DNA from 4 places in the Streptomyces sp. NPDC059247 genome. Region 2 is predicted to be linked to each of the others. Evidence: riboswitches for the same ligand, from Rfam matches in the RefSeq annotation. Region 2 holds a riboswitch; each other region holds the start of a gene.
What was found. Region 2 has a riboswitch for cobalamin ahead of ACFXGN_RS31370 (acyl-CoA thioesterase). Riboswitches for the same ligand answer to the same signal wherever they lie in the genome.
Positions count from the first base shown of each region.

Region 1: it holds a riboswitch for cobalamin, as region 2 does, so the genes downstream of both, ACFXGN_RS11485 (ribonucleoside-diphosphate reductase subunit alpha) here and ACFXGN_RS31370 (acyl-CoA thioesterase) in region 2, are expected to answer to the same signal.
Region 3: it holds a riboswitch for cobalamin, as region 2 does, so the genes downstream of both, cobN (cobaltochelatase subunit CobN) here and ACFXGN_RS31370 (acyl-CoA thioesterase) in region 2, are expected to answer to the same signal.
Region 4: it holds a riboswitch for cobalamin, as region 2 does, so the genes downstream of both, ACFXGN_RS07385 (cobalamin biosynthesis protein) here and ACFXGN_RS31370 (acyl-CoA thioesterase) in region 2, are expected to answer to the same signal.

Region 1 covers NZ_JBHYZW010000004.1:355,079-359,582, forward strand. Annotated here, with positions in the region: gene mctP (monocarboxylate uptake permease MctP) at 1-1,085, shown strand, start outside; gene ACFXGN_RS11480 (GNAT family N-acetyltransferase) at 1,241-1,741, shown strand; cobalamin riboswitch at 1,790-1,927, shown strand; gene ACFXGN_RS11485 (ribonucleoside-diphosphate reductase subunit alpha) at 2,059-4,434, shown strand; gene ACFXGN_RS11490 (ribonucleotide-diphosphate reductase subunit beta) at 4,434-4,504, shown strand, end outside.
Region 2 covers NZ_JBHYZW010000034.1:24,168-28,671, forward strand. Annotated here, with positions in the region: gene metE (5-methyltetrahydropteroyltriglutamate--homocysteine S-methyltransferase) at 1-981, opposite strand, end outside; cobalamin riboswitch at 1,168-1,318, opposite strand; gene ACFXGN_RS31370 (acyl-CoA thioesterase) at 1,505-1,990, opposite strand; cobalamin riboswitch at 2,063-2,215, opposite strand; gene ACFXGN_RS31375 (hypothetical protein) at 2,450-3,007, opposite strand; gene ACFXGN_RS31380 (GNAT family N-acetyltransferase) at 3,062-3,856, opposite strand; gene ACFXGN_RS31385 (SDR family NAD(P)-dependent oxidoreductase) at 4,248-4,504, opposite strand, start outside.
Region 3 covers NZ_JBHYZW010000002.1:402,384-406,887, forward strand. Annotated here, with positions in the region: gene ACFXGN_RS05730 (precorrin-2 C(20)-methyltransferase) at 1-163, opposite strand, end outside; gene ACFXGN_RS05735 (precorrin-8X methylmutase) at 160-795, opposite strand; gene ACFXGN_RS05740 (cobalamin biosynthesis protein CobG) at 810-2,048, opposite strand; cobalamin riboswitch at 2,121-2,265, shown strand; gene cobN (cobaltochelatase subunit CobN) at 2,300-4,504, shown strand, end outside.
Region 4 covers NZ_JBHYZW010000003.1:58,542-63,045, reverse strand. Annotated here, with positions in the region: gene ACFXGN_RS07390 (cobyric acid synthase) at 1-865, opposite strand, end outside; gene ACFXGN_RS07385 (cobalamin biosynthesis protein) at 862-1,824, opposite strand; cobalamin riboswitch at 1,856-1,999, opposite strand; gene ACFXGN_RS07380 (hypothetical protein) at 2,124-2,345, opposite strand; gene ACFXGN_RS07375 (anion permease) at 2,358-3,632, opposite strand; gene ACFXGN_RS07370 (alpha/beta hydrolase) at 4,006-4,504, shown strand, end outside.

The DNA.
Region 1 (4,504 bases), on a different contig from region 2:
GCGTCCTCGCCGCGTACACCTACTCCTCCGGGCTGCGCGCCCCCGCGCTGATCGCCTTCGTCAAGGACACCCTGATCTACCTCGTCATCGCGGTGGCGATCATCTACATCCCGATCAAGCTGGGCGGCTTCGACGAGATCTTCGCCAGGGCGGGCGAGGCGTACGCGCAGACCAACCCGGCCACCGACAAGCCGCGCGGCACGCTGGTGCCCGGCGAGGCGGGCCAGTGGACGTACGCGACGCTCGCGCTCGGCTCGGCGCTCGCGCTCTTCATGTACCCGCACTCCATCACGGCGACGCTGTCGTCGAAGAGCCGCGAGGTCATCCGCCGCAACACCACCATCCTGCCGCTGTACTCGCTGATGCTGGGCCTGCTCGCGCTGCTCGGCTTCATGGCCATCGCCGCGGGCATCCAGGTGAAGAACGGCCAGCTCGCCATCCCGCAGCTCTTCGAGACGATGTTCCCCGACTGGTTCGCGGGCGTCGCGTTCGCCGCCATCGGCATCGGCGCGCTCGTCCCGGCCGCGATCATGTCCATCGCCGCCGCCAACCTCTTCACCCGCAACATCTACAAGGACTTCATCAGACCGGACGCGACCCCCGCCCAGGAGACCAAGATCTCCAAGCTGGTCTCCCTCCTGGTCAAGGTCGGCGCCCTCGCCTTCGTCCTCACCATGGACAAGACGGTCGCGATCAACTTCCAGCTGCTCGGCGGCATCTGGATCCTGCAGACCTTCCCGGCCCTGGTCGGCGGCCTGTTCACCCGCTGGTTCCACCGCTGGGCCCTGCTCGGGGGCTGGGCCGTCGGCATGGTCTACGGCACGGTCGCCGCGTACGGCGTCGCCAGCCCCACCCAGAAGCACTTCGGCGGCTCCTCCGCGGAGATACCCGGCATCGGCGAGATCGGCTACATCGGCCTCACCGCCTTCGTCCTCAACCTCCTCGTGACCGTGGTCCTCACCTTCGTCCTCAAGGCCCTCAAGGCCCCCGACGGCGTCGACGAGACCTCCCCGGGCGACTACACGGCCGACGCGGGCGACCGCGGCGTCAAGGACCTCCCGCCGGTCGGCGCCGGAGGCCACTGACCGGAAACCATTGACCGGAGGCCATCGACCGGAAGCAACTGACCGGAAGCCATCGACCGGAGGCCACCGACCCGCCGCCGCGCCCGAGGGGCCCGGGACTCCCGCGAGGGAACCCGGGCCCCTCCCCCGTGCCCCCGGGGAGGCACACTGCCTCCATGGACTTCACGATCAGGGCGGTACGGCCCGAGGAACACGCGGAGCTCGGCGACCTCACCGGGCTGACCTATCTGAACGACGGGCTGCTGCTGCACGGCGAGGACGACTTCTATCTGGACGTGCTCCGCGACACCGCCCGGCGGGCCCGCGAGGCCGAGGTCCTCGTCGCCGTCGACGCCGACGGCCGGATCGTCGGCGGAGTGACCTTCGCCCCCGGCGGCACCCCCTGGGCGGACATCGCCGTCGCGGGCGAGGCCGAGTTCCGGATGCTCGTGGTCGCCCCGGACGCCCGGGGCAGGGGCGTCGGCGAGGCCCTCGTCCGGGCCTGCGCCGACCGGGCGCGGGCCCTCCCCGGATGCGTCCGGCTGGTGCTCTCCACGGCCGACCTCATGGTCTCCGCCCACCGGATCTACGAACGGATGGGCTTCGTCCGCACCCCCGAACGGGACTGGGCGCCGGTCTCCGACCACCTCCTGCGCACCTACGCCCTGGAGTTCTGAGGCCACGGCGCGACACAACATGTGGGGGGTGCCGCAAGCGGCGCCCCCCACATGTATGCTCGTGCTCGCTGTCGACGCAGGGGAATCCGGCGCGAATCCGGAACTGTCCCGCAACGGTGTGCTTCGTACGGATACGACGTCCGCACGACGTGAGTCCGAAGACCTGCCGGCAGTGCGCCCGGTCCGTCCGTTCCGGGTGCCACAGACGTCCGGGCCTCGCGGAATGGGCCGGTGGACGCGGCGCCTCCGGCCTGCCCGGAAAGCCGTCCGCCCGCCTTCCCGCCGCGGCCCCGAGCCGAGCGAGGGAGAGCCCCCACGTGACCATCGCGCCCGCCCATCCGGCGTCCGCCGAGGCTTCCGCGATCGAGAGCGACGCCCCCGGGACCGTACTGCTGCGGACCCTGACCGCCCTCACCGCCGACCTCCCCGACACCGACCCCGGCAAGGTCGCCGCCGCCGCGCTCCGCGGTCGCAGCGCCGCCGCGGACGAGGCGGAGCTGCGCGAGCTGGCCACCGAGGCGGCTGCCGGGCTGATCGCCGAGGACCCCGCGTACTCCCGGCTCGCCGCCCGGCTCCTGACGATCACCATCGCCGACGAGGCCGCCTCCCAGGGTTCCGTCGCCTTCTCCGCGTCCGTGGCCGTCGGCCACCGCGAGGGCCTGATCGCCGACCGCACCGCCGACCTCGTCGCCGCCCACGCCGACCGGCTCGACGCGACGATCGACCCGGCGGGCGACGACCGCTTCGGCTACTTCGGCCTGCGGACCCTCTACTCGCGCTACCTGCTGCGCCACCCGATCACCCGCAAGGTGATCGAGACCCCCCAGCACTTCATGCTGCGCGTGGCCTGCGGTCTCGCCGAGGACGACGGCTCCCGCGCCCTCGACGAGGTCGCGGCCCTCTACGGTCTGATGAGCCGCCTCGACTACCTGCCGTCCTCCCCGACGCTCTTCAACTCCGGCACCCGCCACCCGCAGATGTCCTCCTGCTACCTCCTGGACTCCCCCCAGGACGAGCTGGACTCCATCTACGACCGCTACCACCAGGTGGCGCGGCTCTCCAAGCACGCGGGTGGCATCGGCCTCTCGTACTCCCGCATCCGCGCCCGGGGCTCGCTGATCCGCGGCACCAACGGGCACTCCAACGGCATCGTGCCGTTCCTGAAGACCCTCGACGCCTCCGTCGCCGCCGTGAACCAGGGCGGTCGCCGCAAGGGCGCCGCCGCCGTCTACCTGGAGACCTGGCACGCCGACATCGAGGAGTTCCTGGAGCTCCGCGACAACACCGGCGAGGACCAGCGCCGCACCCACAACCTGAACCTGGCGCACTGGATCCCGGACGAGTTCATGCGCCGGGTCAACGCGGACGCCGAGTGGTCGCTGTTCTCCCCGGCGGACGTGCCCGAGCTGGTCGACCTGTGGGGCGAGGAGTTCGACGCCGCCTACCGCAAGGCCGAGGCGGCGGGCCTGGCCCGCAAGACCATGCCCGCCCGTGACCTGTACGGCCGGATGATGCGGACCCTGGCCCAGACCGGCAACGGCTGGATGACCTTCAAGGACGCCTCGAACCGGACGGCCAACCAGACCGCCCTGCCCGGTCACACCGTCCACTCCTCCAACCTCTGCACGGAGATCCTGGAGGTCACCGACGACGGCGAGACCGCCGTCTGCAACCTCGGCTCGGTCAACCTCGGCTCGTTCGTCGCCGACGGCGGCATCGACTGGGAGCGGCTGGACGCCACCGTCCGCACGGCCGTCACCTTCCTCGACCGGGTCGTCGACATCAACTTCTACCCGACCGAGCAGGCGGGCCGCTCCAACGCCCGCTGGCGGCCGGTGGGCCTGGGCGCGATGGGCCTCCAGGACGTCTTCTTCCAGCTGAAGCTGCCGTTCGACTCCCCCGAGGCCCGCGCGCTCTCCACCCGGATCGCCGAGCGGATCATGCTCGCCGCGTACGAGGCGTCCGCCGACCTCGCCGAGCGCAACGGTCCGGTCCCCGCCTGGGAGGCCACCCGTACCGCCCGGGGCGTGCTGCACCCGGACCACTACGACGTGGAGCTGAACTGGCCGGAGCGCTGGACGGCGCTGCGCGCGCGGATCGCCGCCACCGGGATGCGCAACAGCCTCCTCCTCGCCATCGCGCCGACCGCGACCATCGCGTCGATCGCCGGTGTCTACGAGTGCATCGAGCCGCAGGTCTCCAACCTGTTCAAGCGCGAGACGCTGTCCGGCGAGTTCCTCCAGGTCAACTCGTACCTGGTCACCGAGCTGAAGAAGCTCGGCGTGTGGGACGCGCAGACCCGTGAGGCGCTGCGCGACTCCAACGGCTCGATCGCCGACTTCACCTGGGTCCCGGCCGAGGTGCGCGAGCTGTACCGCACCGCCTGGGAGATCCCGCAGCGCGGTCTGATCGACATGGCCGCCGCCCGGACCCCGTTCCTGGACCAGTCGCAGTCGCTGAACCTGTTCCTGGAGACGCCCACCATCGGCAAGCTGTCGTCGATGTACGCGTACGCCTGGAAGCAGGGTCTGAAGACCACGTACTACCTGCGTTCGCGCCCGGCGACCCGGATCGCCCGCGCCGCCCAGGCGTCGGCCGCCGCCCCGGCCACCATCCCCGTCCAGCAGGCCGCCGACCCCGACGCGGTCGCCTGCTCCCTGGAAAACCCCGAGTCCTGCGAGGCCTGCCAGTGATGAGCACCGACGAACAGAAGAACCTCCTCGACCCGGGCTTCGAGCTGACCCTCCGCCCGATGCGCTACCC
Region 2 (4,504 bases):
GTCCGCGAGACCGAGGAGGGTGCCGAGGGTGGTGAGGGACTTCTGCAGGTCGTCGGCCCAGACGTTGCGGCCGTCGACCACGCCCGCGACGAGCCGCTTCCCCGGCAGACCGCCGACGGCGGCGAGTCCGGCCAGATTGGCGGCGGCGGGCCCGGTGAAGTCCAGGGCGAGCCCCTCCACGGGCGCCTTGGCGAGGACCGGGAGGGCGTCGCCGAGCCGGTCGAAGTAGGAGGCGACGAGGATCTTCGGCCGGTCCTCGACGGCGCCGAGGTCACGGTAGGCGCGGGCGGCGGTGTTCAGGTCGGCGGGCGTGCGGTCCTGCACGAGGGCGGGCTCGTCGAGCTGCACCCATTCCGCGCCCGCCGCGCGCAGGTCCGCGAGGACCTCGGCGTACACGGGCAGGAGCCGGTCCAGGAGGGTCAGCGGCTGGAAGTCCTCGGCCACCCCGGGGGCGGGCTTGGCGAGGAGCAGGTAGGTGACCGGTCCGACCAGGACGGGACGAGCGGTCAGACCCAGGGCGAGGGCCTCCCGCAGCTCCGCGACCTGCTTGCCGGAGTCCGCGACGAAGACGGTGTCGGGCCCCAGCTCGGGCACCAGGTAGTGGTAGTTGGTGTCGAACCACTTGGTCATCTCCAGCGGGGCGACGTCCTGGGTGCCGCGGGCCATGGCGAAGTAGCCGTCGGTGGCGTCGGCGGCCACGGCGTCCCGGTGCCGGGCGGGGACCGCGCCCACCATCACGGTGGTGTCCAGGACGTGGTCGTAGAACGAGAAGTCACCGGTCGGCACCTCGGCGATGCCCGCCCCGGAGAGTTCGAGCCAGTTCGCCCGGCGCAGTCCCGCGGCGGTGGCGTGCAGGGCGTCGGCGGTGACCCGGCCCTTCCAGTAGCCCTCGACCGCCTTCTTGAGTTCACGGTCACGGCCCTGCCGGGGGTAGCCGTACACGGTGGCGCGCGCGGCCGGGGCCGCTGACTTCGTGGTCACGGAGATCTCCTTCACGAGATGGATCCCTGAGGTCCGGAGACCTGACGAGACACGGAAGGAGTGACCGGAAACGGAGGGACGCGCGCGTGCACGGCATGGCACGGCTGTCCGCCCGTATGGTCGCCGACCCGCCCTCGAGGTCACCGGATGACCGCGCGCGGAATCGTCCGCGTGCGGGCAACGGGCAGGTCTTCGGACTCGCGGGCGCGTTCTCCCTGGGGGAGTTCACCTAGTGGCCGTCGCTTCCCAGGTCCGGTCTCGGATCCAGTGCGTATGACGGCGGTCGTTCCCGCTCACCGCTGCGGGGCAGTCCCGGATTCCCACCGGGTTCCCTCTTGCGACGCCCCCGTCTGGCGGACGGGGCGAACCAGCTGCACGCGCCAGGGTACGGGGCGCGCCGGGCGTGCGCCGGATGTTGTCCGAATCCCGGACGGTCCTGTCCTGATCCGTATCCCGGACGTTCCTGACCCGGTCCGTGCGGCACGGGGCCGCGGTCCCCGGAGGAACGGCGGCCCCGTCCCCCTCAGGACAGGCCGGGCAGCGCCGTGACGAGGGCGGGCACGGGACGCGGACCGCCGTCCGCGTCGATCGCCACGAAGGTGAGGAAGGCCGTGGCCACTTCGGTGACGGGACCGGAGTCGTTCCAGCGTTCGGCGGTCACCCGCACGCCGACGGTCATGGAGGTCCGTCCGGCCCGTTCGAGCCCGGCTTCCACGCTCAGCAGGTCCCCGGCCCGTACGGGGGCAAGGAACGTCATCCGGTCGACGGACGCGGTCACGGCGGGCCCGCCGGCGTGCCGCCCTGCGGAGGCCGCGGCGGCGTCGTCGATGAGCTTCATCATCACCCCGCCGTGGATGGTGCCGTACAGATTGGTGTCGTGGTCGCTCATGATGTGGGCGAGGACCACCCGGGAGTCGTCCGGGGTCTTCTCCGTACGGGGAACGGGAGTACGGGCGGGGCTGGTGTCGGTGGGATCTGCGGCAAGGCCGGTGACGGCGGGATCTGCCACGTCAACTCTCCTTCGCGAGTCGCGGCTCGGCGGTTCCGCGCGCACGGGGTGTCCGGGGCGCGGACAGCGGGCAGGTCTTCGGACTCGCGGGCGCGTTCTCCCGTGGGGGAGTTCACCTAGTGGCCGTCGCTTCCCAGGTCCGGTCTCGGACCCAGTGCGTAATGACGGCGGTCGTTCCCGCTCACCGCTGCGGGGCAGTCCCGGATTCCCACCGGGTTCCCTCTTGCGACGCCCCCGTCTGGCGGACGGGGCGAACCAGCTGCACGCGCCAGCCTACGTGCCGTCCACCACGGGGCGGTCCGGGCGAGCGAGGGCGGACGCCCCCGCAGGACCGGTGCGGAGCCGGGACGGATCCCGCCGCCATGGCCACGGCGGGGACCGGCTTCTCTCCGGAGACCCCGCCGAGCAGCGGCCGACCGGCCCGCCTGTCCGGCGGACCTGCGCACGGCCGGACCGGCGCTACCCCAGACCCGAGGCCCTCAGGACGGAGCGGGTCGTCTCGGTGTCGACGCGGAGCGCGAGCCGTGCCAGGTCGGCCGTCCCGTGGGCCAGGGTCCCCCGCCTCCGGGCCGCCAGCGCGGCGGACTCGATCCTCAGCCACAGGACCGGATTGTCCAGGAGGACCCGCAGGTCCACCTCGGCCCACACGCCCTCCCCGTCGCGCAGCCGCAGCCGCCGGGCGGTGCCCGTCGGCCACGCGACCGCCGTGAGCCGGTCGGTGCGGACCGTCCTGGTGACCCACGGCCCCCGGACCGTCAGCAGCCCCGGCGCCAGGCTGACCCGGGCGGGCAGCAGGACCACGAACAGCAGCGCCGACAGCGTGATCCAGCCGAGGGCGTGGGACAGCGGCAGCCCGTACGCCCCGGCGTCGACGCCCAGGGACGTCCCCAGCAGAAGGCCCGCGCAGACGGCCGCCGCACGGGCCTCGCCCGGCCATCCCCTGTCGTGCAGGACGCCGGAGGAGGCACCGGGTACGGGGGCGGGGCCGGGAGCGGGGGTACGGACGGGAGGCTGCATGGCGCCGACGCTAGGACCCCGGAGCACCCCGACCGGCCCGGGGCAACGCGGTGTTTACGCGGCGGCGGGCAGATTTGACGCCCCGCTGACGGTGGTGGCGGTGAAGGGCCCGGTCGAGTGGTGGACGTACTCCCGGACCAGCCGGAAACCGGCCGACCAGCCGAGCAGACGGCTCGCCCGGTTCTCCCGCGAGCAGCTCCAGGTCGCGGTGTGCCCGCGCGCGGCGACATCGGCGGTCAGGCCCTCGACACAGGCGAGGCCGAGGTGCTGCCGCCGCTCCCCGGGGGCGGTGGCGCAGGCCACGTCCTCGTACCGGCTCCCGGTGAACCGGGCGCACGCCACGGCGAGGACCCGGCCCTTGCGGAAGGCCGCCCAGGCGTGCCCCGAGGCGGCGAGCGCGGCCGGGCCGCCCCAGGTCGCGTGGACGCGGTCGAGGTCGGGGGCGCCCGCGACGAGTGCGCGGGCGTCCCCGGCCGCCAGCCGACGGACCGTCACCCCGCGCGGCAGGCGCGGCGCCATCCCGGGCTCGCGGTGCACGTACAGCATCCGGTCCCAGGGGTGCAGGCGGTCGAACGCGGCGGCGAGCACCGGCAGGAACCGCGCCGACGCCTCCACGTGGTGACCGGCCAGCGGCGCCAGGTCCGCAGGGACGAGCGCGGTCGGGTCACCGGCCAGGAGGGCGTGGCCGCCGCAGGTGACGGCGACGACCCGAGGACGCGCCGGACGGTCGGTCCACCAGGAGCCCTGCCGGGTGGCGATGACGTGCTCGGCCAGCGCACCCGTCCCCGGCGCACCGGAGACGAACGCCCGTGCGGGAGCGGGGGGTTGATGAGCGGGGTGCGGGATCACGATGCCTCCAGGGGTACGGGGGAGGGGGCGGCCCGCCCGGGGGAGGGCGGGGGCCGCCCCGGGCGGGTCGGCCGGGGCGAGGTGCCCGGGTCCGGTGGGGCCGACCGGGGCGGGCGGCCAGGGTCGGTCCGGACGGGGCGAGGTGCCCGGGTCCGGCGGGCGGCCCGTGTCGGTCCGGGCGGGGCGGTCCTCGCCCCGTGGGGCGGGGCGGGGGCGGGGTGGTTCGCTTCGGCGGGGCCGGTTCCGTCCGGGCGGCGCACCCGGTCGGGCCGGTGCGGGCGGGGGCCGCCCGCCCGGTGGGTCGGCCCCCCGCCGGTCCCGCGGCCGTGGTTCGCCCCCTTCTCGCGGCGGGCCTTCTCCTCACGGGCGCGGGGACCTGCGGGTGCCTCCCTCAGGCGGGGTGGCCGACGAGGTGCCCGGCGAGCTTGCCGAGGCGCTTCACCGTGCGTTCCTCGGTGGCGGCGGGGGCGGGGGCGACGCGGTGCTCACGGTCGTAGTAGGCGCCGTTCACGATCTCGGTCGCCGGGTCGCAGAGCCGTACGACGTGCGCCGCGCCCTCCGCCGGGGCCTCGCCCTCGTGCGCGTACAGCGGCAGGAGGCTGGTGGCGCAGATGCCGGGGTGCACGGAGACGGCGGTGACGCGCGGGT
Region 3 (4,504 bases), on a different contig from region 2:
CGGCGATGGAGCGGGCGATGGACCGGCCGTGGCGGGCCGAGTGGTAGGCGACGACGTCGGCCTCCCCGATGGCCCGCACGGCGGCCAGCGTCATCAGCTCCGGGTCGCCGGGCCCGAGCCCGACCCCGTACAGCCTGCCCGGGGTGCGCGGTGCGGTGCTCATGCCTGGATCTCCGCTTCGTGGGCGAGGGCGTTGAGGGCGGCGGCCGTCATGGCGCTGCCGCCGCGCCTGCCCCGGACGACGAGGTAGTCGAGGCCCAGGTCCTGGGCGGCGAGGGCGTCCTTGGACTCGGCGGCGCCGATGAACCCGACGGGTATGCCGAGGACGGCGGCCGGGCGGGGCCCGCCCTTCGCGACCATCTCCAGGAGGTGGAAGAGGGCGGTGGGCGCGTTGCCGATGGCGACGACGGAGCCTTCGAGGCGGTCCCGCCACAGTTCGAGGGCGGCGGCGGAGCGGGTGGTGCCAAGTTCGGCGGCGAGGCCCGGCACGGCCGGGTCGGAGAGCGCGCAGATCACCTCGTTGTCGGCGGGCAGCCGCTTGCGGGTGACGCCGCTGGCGACCATCTGGGCGTCGCAGAGGATCGGCGCCCCGGCGCGCAGCGCGGCGCGGGCGCGGGTGACGACGTCCGGGGAGTACGCGATGTCCTGGACGAGGTCGGTCATCCCGCAGGCGTGGATCATGCGCACCGCGACCTGGGCGATGTCGGCGGGCAGGCCCGAGAGGTCCGCCTCGGCGCGGATCGTGGCAAAGGACCGGCGGTAGATCTCCGCCCCGTCCTTCTCGTAGTCGAACATCGTGGTGCTCTCGCTCATCTCGTGTGGGTCGCCGGGTGGCGGGCCGCCGCGACGGCCTCGGACAGGGCGGCGCGGGGGGTGGGGACGCCGTCCACCAGGTAGGTGTCGTCACCGGTGGCGACGGCTTCGGTACGGGCGCCGTGCGGGTGCCCGCAGCGCCGGGCGCAGCCGGAGTAGTGCACCGGCAGCGGGCCCGGGGGCGCGGCGAGCGCGTCGGCCCGCACATCGGCGAGGGACTTGGCGCAGCCGGGCCGTCCGGTGCAGACGGTGACCCCGGCGCCGGGCGCGCCGGGCCGGGTGATCAGGCCGTGCGCGGCGAGCGCGGGCAGCCGCCCGGGGCCCGCGCCGACGACGACCGCGCCGCGCCAGGGCGTGAGCCGGACCTCGTCGGCGGGCAGCAGGGCCCGCAGTTGGGCGGCGGTGAGCCTGCCCAGCGGGGCGAGGACGTGCGGAGTGCCGCCGGGCAGCTCGCCCGGCGGGGGCGGCGGTGACACCGGCGGCGGGGGTACGGAGACGGGCCCGGCGGCGATCCCGGCGCGGGCCAGTGCTCCGGCCCAGTCCGGTGCGTGCGCCTCGGGCAGTTCCCGGGGGCGCCAGGCCCCGGTCCCGGCGGCGTCGGCGGCGTCGAGGAAGGCGAGGGCGGCGGCCAGGGCCGCCGGGACGGCGTCGGCGGCGCCGGTCCTGAAGGTCCGGGGGCCCAGCCGCAGCAGGGCGGTGCCGCCGGGCGCTGCGACCAAGGTCACATCGCCGCCGAGTCCGGCGACGTCTCCGCGCCCGTCGTCCAGGACGAACAGGAAGCGGCCGGAGAGCGCCACCGCGCGGGGCTCGGCGCACAGGGCGCGGTCCAGCGCGCGGGCCCACAACTGCACGTCGCCGTGGCCGAGTCCGTCGAGTCCCGCGGTGGGCGAGGCGACGATGTTGCGGACGCGTTCGTGCCGGGGGGAGGGCAGCAGGCCCGCCGGGGCGAGCCGGTCGGCGAGCGCGGACCCGCAGTCGTCCGGGAGGCCGCGCAGCTCCGCGTTGCCGCGCGAGGTGACGCTGATCCGGCCGTCGCCCAGGTCCTCCGCCGCCGCCGCCAGGACCTCCACCTGAGGGGCGGTCAGACGGCCCCCGGGGAGCCGGAGTCGGGCGAGACCGCCGTCGTCGGCGGAGTGCAGGCGCAGCGCTCCCGGGCACGCGTCGCCGCGGTCCCGGGTGCGGGGCGCGCCCGGCGCGGGCGGCGGGAGCGGGGTGGGCGGCATGGCGGCGAGCATACCGACGGGGGACCGGGCGGCCCCCGGGTGTGATCCGGGCGACTGCGACGCCGGGCCCGGCCCGCCGACGGCACGTTCTACTATGCAGACGGCATGGGGTCCCAGGACCCCGGGGAGGAAGCCCGGTGCGATTCCGGCGCGGTCCCGCCACTGTGAGCCCGCCCGGCACGATCGGGAGGGCGAGCCAGGAACTCCCGCCGTCCACACGACCACCCGGGGCGCGGACCACCCCGAGGAAGGCCTGCGTAGCCATGCTCCTGCTGCTGTCGCACTCCGACACCGACCTGCTCAGTGCCCGCGCGGCCGGCGGACCGGTGGAGTACCGCTTCGCCAACCCCGCCCGGCTCCCGCTGGCCGATCTGCCCGGTCTCCTGGAGGGCGCCGACCTCGTCGTCGTCCGCCTCCTGGGCGGGCTCCGCTCCTGGCAGGAGGGCCTGGACGCGGTCCGCGCCGCCGGACTGCCGGTGGTCGTCCTCAGCGGCGAACAGGCCCCCGACGCCCAGCTGATGGAGGCGTCCACCGTCCCCGTCGGCGTCGCCACCGAGGCCCACGCCTATCTCGCGCACGGCGGCCCGGCGAACCTGGAGCAGCTCGCCCGCTTCCTCTCCGACACCGTCCTGCTCACCGGCCACGGCTTCGAGGCCCCGGCCGGGGCCCCCACCTGGGGCCCGCTGGAGCGGACCGCCCGTACGACGGACGGCCCGACCGTCGCGGTGCTCTACTACCGCGCCCACCACATGAGCGGGAACACCGGCTTCGTCGACGCCCTGTGCGCGGCGGTCGAGGACGCGGGCGCACAGGCCCTCCCGCTGTACGTGGCGTCCCTGCGGGCCCCCGAGCCGGAGCTGCTCGACCGGCTGCGCACCGCCGACGCGATCGTCACCACGGTCCTCGCGGCGGGCGGCACCAAGCCGGCCGAGGCGCAGGCGGGCGGCGACGAGGAGGCCTGGGACGCGGGCGCGCTGGCCGGGCTCGACGTGCCGATCCTCCAGGCGCTCTGCCTGACCTCCTCGCGCGCCGCGTGGGAGGAGAGCGACGAGGGCCTGTCGCCGCTGGACGCGGCGAGCCAGGTCGCCGTCCCCGAGTTCGACGGGCGGCTCATCACCGTCCCGTTCTCCTTCAAGGAGATCGACGAGGACGGACTGCCCTCGTACGTCGCCGACCCCGAGCGGGCGGCCCGGGTCGCCGGGACCGCCGTACGGCACGCCCGGCTGCGGCACATCCCGAACGCCGACAAGAGGCTGGCGCTCGTCCTCTCCGCGTACCCGACGAAGCACTCCCGCATCGGCAACGCGGTCGGCCTCGACACCCCCGCCTCCGCCGTCTCCCTGCTGCGCCGTCTGATCGCCGAGGGGTACGACTTCGGGCCCGCCGACGAGCTGCCCGGTCTGGTCTCCGGCGACGGCGACGAGCTGATCTACGCGCTCATCGAGGCGGGCGGCCACGACCAGGACTGGCTGACCGAGGAGCAGTTGGCGAAGAACCCGGTCCGCATCCCGGCCGCCGACTACCGGCGGTGGTACGCGGAGCTCCCCGCCGGGCTGCGCGAGAGCGTCGAGGAGCACTGGGGGCCCGCCCCCGGCGAGATGTTCGTCGACCGCTCCCGCAACCCGGAGGGCGACATCGTCCTCGCCGCGCTGCGGCGCGGGAACCTCCTCGTCCTGATCCAGCCGCCGCGCGGCTTCGGCGAGAACCCGATCGCGATCTACCACGACCCTGACCTGCCGCCCTCGCACCACTACCTGGCGGCGTACCGGTGGATCGCGGCCCGCGCGGACGACGGCGGCTTCGGCGCCGACGCCATGGTCCACCTGGGCAAGCACGGCAACCTGGAGTGGCTGCCCGGCAAGAACGCGGGCCTGTCGGCCGCCTGCGGCCCCGACGCGGCCCTCGGCGACCTGCCGCTGGTCTACCCGTTCCTCGTCAACGACCCCGGCGAGGGCACCCAGGCCAAGCGGCGGGCGCACGCCACGCTCGTCGACCACCTGGTGCCGCCGATGGCCCGCGCCGACTCCTACGGCGACATCGCGCGCCTGGAGCAGCTCCTCGACGAGTACGCGCAGATCTCCTCCATGGACCCGGCGAAGCTGCCCGCGATCCGCGCCCAGATCTGGACGCTGATCCAGGCGGCCCGGCTCGACCACGACCTCGGTCTGGAGGAGCGTCCCGGGGACGACGGCTTCGACGACTTCCTGCTGCACGTCGACGGCTGGCTGTGCGAGGTCAAGGACGCCCAGATCCGTGACGGTCTGCACGTCCTGGGCGGCGCCCCGGCCGGTGAGGCCCGGGTCAACCTGGTCCTGTCCATCCTGCGGGCCCGGCAGATCTGGGGCGGCACGCAGGCGCTGCCCGGTCTGCGGGAGGCGCTGGGCCTGGACGAGTCGGCCGCGACCCGGACGACCGCCGACGAGGCGGAGGCGAAGGCCCGCGAGCTGGTCGAGGCGATGGAGGCGGCG
Region 4 (4,504 bases), on a different contig from region 2:
CGACGACGCCCGGCTCGGCCGCCAGCGCGTCCACGTCCGTGAAGTTGGACATCAGCGGTACGGCGCAGACCGCGACCCGCAGCACGTCCGCGCCGACCGGCGGGGCGACGACCGACTCGCGGACCGTGCCGCGCAGCGAGACGCGCAGCCCGTCCTCCTCGTCGATGCCGAGGCCGTGCGCGTACGGCAGGACGCCGAAGGTGCGGCGGCCGGTCAGCCCGTGCAGCATGTCGAGGCCCGGTTCGAGGAGGCTCACATCGCCCCGGAACTTGTTCACCAGGTATCCGGCGACCAGTTCCTGGTCCTCGGGGGCCAGCAGCGCCGTCGTGCCGAAGAACTGGGCGAAGACCCCGCCCCGGTCGATGTCGCCGACCACCACGACGGGCAGCCGCGCGGCCCGCGCGACCCCCATGTTGACGATGTCGGTGCGCCGCAGATTGATCTCGGCGGGGCTGCCCGCGCCCTCGCAGATCACCGCGTCGTAGGTGCTCCGCAGCTCCTCCAGGCAGGCCATCACCGGCTCGAACAGCTCCTTCTGCCGTCCGCCGTGGTAGCCCCGGGCGCTCATCTCGCCCACCGGCCGGCCCATCAGGACGACCTGGCTGGAGCGGTCGCCGCCCGGCTTGAGGAGCACCGGGTTCATCAGCGCCGTCGGCTCCACCCGGGCGGCCTGCGCCTGCATGGCCTGGGCCCGGCCTATCTCGGCGCCCTCGCGGGTCACGAAGGAGTTCAGGGACATGTTCTGTCCCTTGAACGGCGCCACCTTCAGGCCCTCGCGGACCAGCCAGCGGCAGATCCCGGCCGTCACGACGCTCTTCCCGGCGTCGGACGTCGTACCGGCGACCAGCAGCCCCCCACCCCTCACTTCGTCCTCCGCTTCACGGTGTCGGTCAGTATCCGGCCGCCCACGCAGACGGCCAGGGTGAGCGCGGTGACCCGGCGGGACAGCCGGACCGCCCGTTCGATGTCGGGCACCTCGACGGCCCGGCCCGTCGCGTTGAGCACCGGCCGGTGCTCGACCCGGCCGCCGTACGCGAGGGTGCCGCCGAGCCGTACGCCGAGCGCGCCCGCGAAGGACGCCTCGACGGGGCCCGCGTTGGGGCTGGGGTGGCGCGCCGCGTCCGCCCGCCAGGCCCGTACGGACCCGCGCGGGTCCCCGCCCGCGACGGTGGCGAGGACGGCCGTCAGCCGGGCGCCGGGCCAGCCCGCGAGGTCGTCGAGCCGGGCCGAGGCCCAGCCGAAGCGGCGGTGCCGCGCGGACTTGTGGCCGACCATCGCGTCCAGGGTGTTGACGGCACGGAAGCCGAGCAGCCCCGGCACGCCCGCGACCGCGCCCCAGAACAGGGCGCCGACCACGGCGTCGGAGGTGTTCTCGGCGACGGACTCGACGACGGCGCGGGCCATCGCGGGCCCGTCCAGGGACTGCGGGTCGCGCCCGCACAGGTGCGGCAGCCGCTCCCGGGCCACCTCCAGGTCCCCGGCGGCCAGCGCCCCGCCGATCGCGCGGGCCTCCCGGCCCAGGGTCGTCCCGCCGACCACGGCCCAGACGGAGACGGCGGTGAGGGCGACGGCGGCGGACGGCCGGTTCCGCACGGTCCGCGCGGCGAGGGCGCCCAGGGCCGCGGCGGTCCCGGCGCAGACGGCGGTGTGCAGGGTGCCCCAGCCCCGGTGGTCGTGGTGGAGGCGGTCCTCGACGGCGGCGGCGGCCCGGCCGAACGCGGCGACGGGATGGCCCCTCCGGGGGTCGCCGACGAGCAGGTCCACGGCGAGACCGGCGGCGGCGCCGCACGCGAACACACCGGTGGTACTGGGGCGGCCGGGCATGGCGCTCCGTCCTCACTCAGGGTCCGCGCCCTGGATCGACGTCACCGGCGGCGAGAGTTCCTGGCTCCCGGACCCCTCGGATCCGGTCACAGTGGCGGGACCGCGCCGGATTCGCACCGGACTTCCTCTTCTGCCGCCGTCTTGGCCCCGGCAGTCCACCACGCCCCGAGAACAGCCGTCAACTCACCTTGACCTGCGACGGGTCACTGTGCGGAGCACCACAGACACGGCCCGGACGCGCGGAGGCCGGGTGGCCGCACACGAGGTGCGGCCACCCGGCCTCCGGGGGGCGTGGACCGTCAGGCGACGATCAGGTAGATGCCGTACGACACGGCCGCCACGCACAGGGCGAAGCAGGCGTAGGCGCCGGTGCGGGCCAGGACGGCGGAGCCGCCCCGGGCGGCGGCCTGCTCCTGCTTGGAGAGGCCGACGATGCCGAGGGTGAAGAGGCCCACGAGGGCGAGCGTGGCCACGAGGCTGACTCCGAACACGGAGCCGAGGGCCGCCCAGTCGATCTTCATGTCGTTCGTTCCTTACACCGCTGCGGCGGAGGCCGGGGGAGCGGACGGGTCGATGGGGGCCGGGGCCGGGATGGTCGTCTTCAGGTCCGCGTCCGTGACGGCGGCGAAGGAGCCGGCCGGCGGCGGCGGGGTGACGGCGGCCATCGCGGTGGTCACCACGCCCGCGGGCTCCGCCGGGGCGTCGGACTCGACCTCGTTGACGTTGTGGTGGTCGACCGGCTTGCGGCGGGACAGCACCCAGATGTAGGCCGAGCCGCCGACCAGGACGGCCGCGGTGGCGGCGATGCCCCAGGGGCCCTGCTTGGTGAGGAACTCGGCACCGGCGCCGACCAGACCCGCGGCGGGCAGGGTCAGGCCCCAGGCGACGAACATCCGGGTCGCGGTCGACCAGCGGACGACACCGCCCTTGCGGCCGAGACCGGCACCCATCACGGCACCCGAGCAGGACTGGGTGGTGGAGAGGGAGAAGCCGAGGTGCGAGGAGGCCAGGATGACCGTCGCGGCGCTGGTCTGGGCGGTGAAGCCCTGCTGCGGCTGGAGGTCGGTGAGGCCCTTGCCCATGGTGCGGATGATGCGCCAGCCGCCGAGGTAGGTGCCGAGGGCGATCGCGACACCGGCGGAGACGATGACCCAGAAGGGCGGGTTGGCACCGGGGGCGACGACGCCCTGGGTGACCAGCGCCAGGGTGATGATGCCCATCGTCTTCTGGGCGTCGTTGGTGCCGTGGGCCAGCGAGACGAGACCGGCGGAGGCGATCTGGCCGACCCGGTAGCCCTTGGCGGTGTGCTTCTGCTCGGTCTTCGCGCCGATCTTGTACGTCAGGCGGGTCGCCAGCATCGCGGCGAGACCGGCGACGAGCGGGGCGGCGATGGCCGGGATCAGCACCTTGGTGATGATCGTCGGGCCGTTCACGGCCGACCAGCCGGCCGACATGACCGCGGCGCCGATGAGGCCGCCGAAGAGGGCGTGGGAGGAGCTGGACGGCAGGCCCAGGAGCCAGGTCAGCAGGTTCCACAGGATCGCGCCGACCAGCGCGGCGAAGATCACCTCTGTTCGGATGCCCTCTTCGTTGATGATCCCGCCGGAGATCGTCTTGGCGACCTCCACGGACAGGAACGCGCCGACGAGGTTGAGCACGGCGGACATGGCCACCGCCGTCTTGGGCTTGAGCGCACCGGTCGAGATGGTCGTGGCCATCGCGTTCGCGGTGTCGTGGAAACCGTTCGTGAAATCGAACACGAGAGCTGTCACGACCACAATGGCGAGCAGCAGCGTGATGTGTTCCATTTACCCAGGCAATCGTTTGACGTCAGTGGCCAGCCGAACGTAAGCAACCTGGGTGAACGGAAGGTGAACTGGGTAGGGCGCGACGGTGTCTCTATCCGGTGTCAACAGATTCCGTTTATGGCTCCGGAGCACCCGCTGTCCACGATGCGGTCACCCCGCAACCCCGGGTAATCCCGGACGACACCGGGCACGTACGACCTGTCCCGGTTCCACCCCCGCCACCCGGTTCCGCTCCCCGGACCGGATCATCCGACCGGGGGACCCCCCTGAGGAGACCCATGTCACTCCCCCGGGGGACCCCGGGACCGCTCCCCGGACCCCCGGTCGGCCCCGTCCGGTGGCAGCCCGCCGCCACCCTGCCGAGACTGGGAACGTGCGCCCGGCTACAGCGACGGCAGCGGCCGTCACCACCCTGCTCGGTGTCGGCGCGGTCGCGGTCGCGGCCGGCCGGTACGCCAGCGATGCCGTCCTCAAGGCACCGTCCGGACGTCCCCTGCCCGGGGAACCCCGGCTGACCGTGCACGCCACCGGTCCCGGACAGATCACCCTCACCCGCGACCTCGCCTCACTGCGCCCCGGCACCTACGGCATCGAGGGCCACGGCCTGCACGCCGTCGTCGGCCCCGTCCTCGACCATGTCCCGCACACCGCCGACACCGTCGTCCGGCGCCTGGAACGGGTCGAGCTGGGCGTCGTCGCCCCCGGAGTCCGCGTCCGCCTCACCCCCCAGCTCCACCGGGGCACCCCGGCCTCCGCCCTCGGCATCCCCCACGAGGACACCGAGATCCCCGGCGAACTCGGCCCCCTGCCCGCCTGGCTGGCCGCCGCCCCCCGCACCACCTGGGTCATCGCCCTGCACGGCCTCGGCACCA